Linked DNA regions of Halorhodospira halochloris. Each later gene encodes a partner of the first gene's protein in a complex. Links are inferred from orthologs where the notes say so. Each region holds a gene or a part of one and is shown on either strand. Other genes may lie near its edges.

Region 1 (2,925 bases):
TGACGCGTACACCAGCACTACGGGCATCACCAAGGCCCTCACGCAGCAAAACCACAGGGAACAGCTGCGGAGTCTGGGCCTGCCATAGGGAGTCTCGCGGTACAGTCGCCGCAACCTGCGACCCTTCACTGCGCTTGAGTGTATCTGCCACCGGTTTGGCTAACAGAGCGCCATGGTCATTACTGGTGCCCAAGCTGATCAGCCGGTCGAGCTCTTCTTCACTCAGACACGGCCTGACTGCATCATGCACCAGCGCCCAGTCATCATCTCCACCTAGCTCGACCACATGATCTAGGGCAGCCAGTACTGAATCCTGCCTTTCTGCTCCCCCGTCAACGCGCTTTACGGGCTTTGTAGTGGCGAAATCAAGCCTATCCCAATAAGGGTCGTGCGCAGCTACAGCAACCACCGCTCCCGCAACCCTGCTGTGGCCTAATAGCCGTTCGATAACCCACTCAATCACAGGCCTACCTAGCAGTTCTCGATACTGCTTAGGTTGACCGCCGCCCATACGCCGCCCCACACCGGCTGCCGGAATAACCGCCCACAATCTCAAGTCAATCTTCCTCGATCACCTGATAAAAAGTTTCATCCTCACGGATCATGCCAAGCTGGTAACGGGCGCGCTCCTCCAAGGCATCAAGACCCTCTTTCAGATCTTCTACCTCCGCGGCCAAGGCGTCGTTGCGTGCCTGAGCTCGCTCATTTGCCTGACGTTGCTCATCCAGGCTACTATGCAATTCGATTAGGGTTGGCACGCTCCCCGGACCGAACCATAGCTGAAATTGCAGCAATGCTAACAACAACGCCAGAGCGCCTATAACCCAGCGCAACACATCCTCCCCGCCGAAGCTAACTTTAGCCGCGCGGCTTTAACGCCTCACGACCAAGGTAGCAGGCATCGCACGCAAGCTCTTCCTCTATGCGCAGCAATTGATTGTACTTTGCCACCCTGTCGGAGCGGCTCAATGAACCGGTTTTAATCTGCGTAGCACGGGTAGCTACCGCCAGATCGGCAATAGTAACATCCTCGGTTTCGCCTGAACGGTGAGAAACAACAGAGGTATAGCCGGCGTTATCCGCAATGCGGATCGCTTCAAGGGTTTCGGTTACGGTGCCAATCTGATTGAGCTTGATGAGGATCGAATTGGCTATACCTAAATCTATCCCTTTCTGCAGAATCTTTGGATTAGTAACAAACAGATCGTCACCAACCAATTGAACCTTATTGCCGAGACGCTCAGTAAGCAACTTCCAACCGTCCCAGTCAGACTCATCCATGCCGTCCTCGATCGATACTATGGGGAATCTGTCGACTAAATCAGCCAGATAGTCGGCAAACCCAGCTGCATCGAAATCACGCTGCTCGGAGGCAAGGCGATAGACGCCGCTATCATAGATCTCAGAGCTTGCAACATCTAACGCCAACACCACATCATCGCCGGCGCGATACCCAGCTCGGTCGATCGCCTCCATTACCACTTCTAGCGCCGCCTGATTAGAATCGAGATTGGGGGCAAAGCCGCCTTCATCACCCACACTAGTAGCCAGGCCACGATCACCGAGAACCTTCTTCAAGGCATGGAAAATCTCTGCGCCACAGCGCAGGGCCTCACTGAAGCGCTCAAAGCCGAGCGGCATGATCATGAATTCTTGGATATCGACATTATTGTCGGCGTGCTCACCGCCGTTGAGGATGTTCATCATAGGGGCGGGTAATTTGGGCTCGACACCTTGCTCATGCAGATGGCGAAACAGTAAAATCCCGCGACTATTTGCAGCAGCTCGGGCAACTGCCATAGATGCTGCAAGGATGGCGTTAGCCCCCAAATTGCTCTTGTTAGGGGTGCCATCAAGCTCAATCATAAGCTGGTCAAGACCCTGCTGATCATTGGCGTCATGACCCCGTAACGCTTTGTTTATGCTGGTAGTTACATGATCAGCAGCACGGCCGACCCCCTTGCCGGCATAGCGCCCCTCACCATCACGCAGCTCCACCGCCTCACGGCTACCGGTCGAAGCACCAGAGGGAACCGCGGCACGGCCAAAACTGCCATCATCAAGATAGGCATCCGCTTCAACTGTCGGATTGCCGCGCGAATCAAGAATCTCGCGGCCGGTAATTTTTTCTATATTTGCCATGTTCAGTAGCTCTCCTGTTGTTCGATGAAGCCTTGTGCTTTCACTGTTTGGTCGAGTTCGACTAATGCTTGTAGTAGCTTCGCCATTCCCTCCAATGGCCAAGCATTGGGCCCATCGGAAAGCGCCTTATCGGGATCCGGATGAGTCTCCATAAACAGCCCAGCAACTCCTGCAGCTACCGCTGCGCGAGCTAGAACCGGGACAAACTCGCGCTGCCCACCCGAGGCATTGCCCTGCCCCCCCGGCAACTGCACAGAGTGAGTGGCATCAAAGACCACCGGTGCCTGACTAGCCCTCATCACAGCCAAGGAGCGCATGTCAGAGACGAGATTATTGTAACCGAAAGAGACGCCGCGCTCGCAGACCATAATCTGTTGATTGCCAGTCGCCCGCGCTTTTTCAACCACGTTGCTCATATCCCAAGGGGCTAGAAACTGGCCTTTCTTAATGTTTACCGGCAAACCACAAGAGGCGACTGATTGAATAAAGTTGGTCTGCCGGCAGAGAAAAGCAGGGGTTTGCAGTACATCTACCACGCTGGCCACTTCTGCCAAGGGTGTATCCTCGTGGACATCTGTAATTACCGCAACGCCGATCTCCTTGCGCACCCTCTCCAGTACCCTGAGTCCGGCCTCTATCCCCGGCCCCCGATAGCTGTTTAGTGAGGAACGATTTGCCTTATCGAACGAAGATTTATACACCAGCAGAATGCCCAGTTCATCAGCAATCTCGCGCAAAATGCCGGCGCTCTCCAGGGCCATCTCTTCAGACTCAACCACACAT
Region 2 (3,455 bases), 590 kb from region 1 along the record:
TCACGACGACTTCGGTATCGAAATCGTCCTGACCGGTCTGTGTCCACAGCAGGCGCTGATCGTAGAAAAAACGCTCCGCGGTATCGACCGCTTCGCGCACAGGTCCGAACTGTGTATAGGCAGCCCAGACTACCGCGATGAGCATTGTAAGCCCGAGAATCAAAGGCCATGCCTTATCCCGGGCGCGGCGCCAGATCATATCAGATATTATCTTCCGTCTCTTTGTTCGCAGACTCTTCCTGGGCGTGATCTGCTCTGCTTGTACCGGAAAAGCCCTCAATGGGCAAGTTTCGCTCTATTCGCTCTATTGGAACTAGCTGCTTATTTCTGGCGATTTGCTGGGAAGGGCGCCAGTTTTCTGGACTGGGCTGCTCTTCAGGCGCCAAGTCATCGCGCTGAGTGTTACAGCTCTCTTCAGTGCTCGAGTCGACATCATCTGCCCACGCAGGGTCTGTGCATTCCTGCTCAGCCGATTTTTGTCGCCGCGGAATTCGCGGGCGGCCGCTGCGCACAAATTTCCTGCCGGTTTGAGCTTGGTCCGGGGTTGTTTTATCACTAGTGCTGGATGCGGCTCCGTTAGCGGCGCCATTTGCCTGCGCCCCTTCTTCGAATACCTCGTGGTCGGGTATTGGCAAGGATTCATCGGCGGCACTGTTCGTATCAGCACCATCATTTGATTCAATTTCGCCTGCAGTCTCAGTTGTTGAGCTGCTCCGCCGCCGGCGCCTCCCGCCACGTCTGCCGCGCCTGCTTCGACCGGAGCGGTTGGAAGAGCGGCTGCGAGCACTATCAGCCGCCTCCCCATCGCCGTTATCCGCAGAATCTATATCAGTATCAGCGCTATCGCTCTGGGCTGAAGGCGGGGTTTGAGCCTGATCTTCTATATCTTCAAATGCTGGCAGGGCAGAAGAACCTTCGTACTCTTCTGCATCGGCCGTATCTGCATCGGCCGTATCTGCATCGGCCTTACTGGGCTGCAGCGATTCGGGCTGATCTGCTGTGGCCAATTCCTGTTGCTCACCGCTCTCGGTCTCTGCGCGGCGGCGGCTGCTAGTGTTGCGGCTGCGCCGCCCACGAGTTGAGCGGGAGCGGCCGCTACTGCTGCCACGTTTACCGCGGCTAGAACCGGATTTTCTATCGCCATCATCTTGCTCGTCAGTTGAGCGGTATTCTGGTTGCCGCGAGGAGGCGGTATTGCCATCGACGGTTTTTTGTCCGCTCTGGAAAAGCAGACCGCGCAGCTGGCTGAAGATCCAGCCCAGGGGCACTTGTTCGTTGTTGGTTGTCGGTCGCTGAGTGGTCTGATCGGAATCTTGTGCAGAGTCAGCGCCGCTGGCGAAAGGAGCCGGGGTGCTAGGTGTAACCCCCTGTACTGCAGGAGGTTGCGGGCGTGGGGTCGGCAACCCAGCATCAATCAGGTTGGTCTCTTCAGCGGGGCTGAGCCGTTGATAGCTACTATCATCTTGATCCTCCCACTCATCGGTGCGCAGACGTTGGATATCGTAGTGGGGCGTTTCCAGGTTGCGATTAGGGATCAGGAGGATATGTACAGAGTGCCGTTTTTCCAGATCACTAATCTGCGAGCGCTTCTCATTTAATAGGAAAGTCGCTACTTCAAGGGGCAATTGAGCAAGGACCTTGCTCGTCTTATCTTTCATTGCCTCCTCTTCGATGATGCGCAGTATAGACAGGGCCAGTGATTCGACGCTGCGCACCGTTCCTTGGCCACCGCACCGCCCGCAAACCTCTTGGTGGGCTTCACCCAAAGAGGAGCGCAGGCGCTGGCGCGACATCTCCAGAAGACCAAAACGGGAAATGCGACCTACTTGTACTCGCGCCCTGTCAGCCTTAACCGCCTCACGCAACCGGTTCTCCACCTCTCGCTGGCTGCGCGGTGGCCCCATATCGATAAAATCGATCACGATTAGCCCACCGAGATCGCGCAGACGCAGCTGCCGGGCTATCTCGTCGGCCGCCTCCAGGTTGGTGTTGAGGGCTGTCTCTTCAATGTCCGCGCCTTTGGTAGCGCGCGATGAGTTGATATCTATGGAGATCAGAGCTTCGGTATGATCTATGGCTATGGCCCCTCCGGAGGGCAGCCTGACATCGCGCTGAAAGGCCGATTCTATCTGGCTTTCGACCTGATAACGGGAGAACAGTGGGACCGGATCGTCGTAAAGCTTGAGTTTCTGGCGGTTATAGGGCATCACCTGATCGATGAAGTCCCGGGCCTTGGCGAAGACATCCTCATCATCGACTAGTATTTCGCCGATCTCGGGGCGCAGGTAATCACGCAGGGCGCGGATTATTACGTCGCTCTCCTGATAGACGAGAAATGGCGCACGGCGCTCCATGGCCGCCTTGAGTATAGCGTCCCACAGCTTAAGCAGGTAATCGAGGTCCCACTGCAGCTCCTGCGTGTTCCGCCCAACTCCGGCGGTGCGCACAATAAGGCCCATGCCTTCGGGCACCTCGAGATGGCGCAGGCTTTCGCGTATCTCGGCCCGTTCGGCGCCCTCTATACGGCGAGAAACCCCGCCTGCACGTGGGTTGTTGGGCATGAGTACCAGGTAGCGCCCGGCAAGGCTGATATAGGTGGTCAGCGCGGCGCCTTTGTTGCCGCGCTCCTCTTTATCCACCTGGACCAGAACCTCCTGGTTTTCGCGCAAGGACTCACGCGGGGTAGAGCGCTGTCCATCACTCCCTACGCAATAAGAGGGCGCTATCTCCTTGAAGGGCAAAAAGCCATGCCGCTCAGCACCGTAGCGCACGAAGGCAGCTTCCAGGCTAGGCTCTACGCGAGTAATGATCCCTTTGTATATGTTAGCCTTCTTTTGTTCCCGCGAAGGAGCCTCTATGTCGAGATCATATAGGACTTGTCCATCTACTAGGGCAACCCGCAACTCTTCTGGTTGGGTTGCGTTGATCAACATTCTTTTCATGGTGGTTGACTCTCCACAGCCCCGCAGCCATCGCGTTGGGAGAGCAGGGGAGTAGCCCATGGGTCGCTTCAGACGCCGGTTCGCGATGCAGCGCACCAGGTTGTCGAGAAACTTGCCAGATATTAATCACGGCATCTTGTGGCCGATTTGGCTGGCCTGAAGAGATCCGGACCATACACTGACTCCAAGTTGGGCGCAGGGCTATTGTTGTTCGCGTTATTTGTCTTCATCTGCCTGGATAGAGTGGCGATAACGCCTCTTCATTGGTCTATCTGGCAATTGTCTTTATGTATGTGCGTATATGCTCATGCCGCAATTTGGGCGGCGCCATTCATGCCTCAGGCGCTGCGCCCGGAAAACTTCTGCGCTGAGAGTATATGTAGTACTTTGCCATGCAATTACTCTAGACTATCGTCGACTTACCAGCGCCAGCTCAATTCTATCAGCAACTTGCATATCCTACAAACGTAGTATTAATCACCCTTAACGGGCGGTATGATAAATAATGTCAAC

Evidence for each region. The genes of interacting proteins can lie anywhere in the genome.
Region 2: the proteins of eno (region 1) and HH1059_RS06555 are in contact, whole or in part, in a solved structure (PDB 2FYM), measured with the Escherichia coli proteins. The link is inferred for Halorhodospira halochloris from one-to-one orthologs.

The regions. Positions count from the first base shown.
Region 1 is NZ_AP017372.2:824,504-827,428, reverse strand. It holds eno (phosphopyruvate hydratase), read right to left. Parts: upstream 2,143-2,925; coding sequence 859-2,142; downstream 1-858. Other genes in the region: kdsA (3-deoxy-8-phosphooctulonate synthase), read right to left, coding at 2,145-2,925; ftsB (cell division protein FtsB), read right to left, coding at 558-833; ispD (2-C-methyl-D-erythritol 4-phosphate cytidylyltransferase), read right to left, coding at 1-556. UniProt on the Escherichia coli protein: Catalyzes the reversible conversion of 2-phosphoglycerate (2-PG) into phosphoenolpyruvate (PEP). It is essential for the degradation of carbohydrates via glycolysis.
Region 2 is NZ_AP017372.2:1,416,885-1,420,339, reverse strand. Bases 1-3,327 are described here. They hold HH1059_RS06555 (Rne/Rng family ribonuclease), read right to left. Parts: upstream 2,943-3,327; coding sequence 201-2,942; downstream 1-200. Other genes in these bases: HH1059_RS06560 (CHASE2 domain-containing protein), read right to left, coding at 1-199. In the rest of the region: HH1059_RS06550 (RluA family pseudouridine synthase), read left to right, coding at 3,448-3,455. UniProt on the Escherichia coli protein: Endoribonuclease that plays a central role in RNA processing and decay. Required for the maturation of 5S and 16S rRNAs and the majority of tRNAs. Also involved in the degradation of most mRNAs.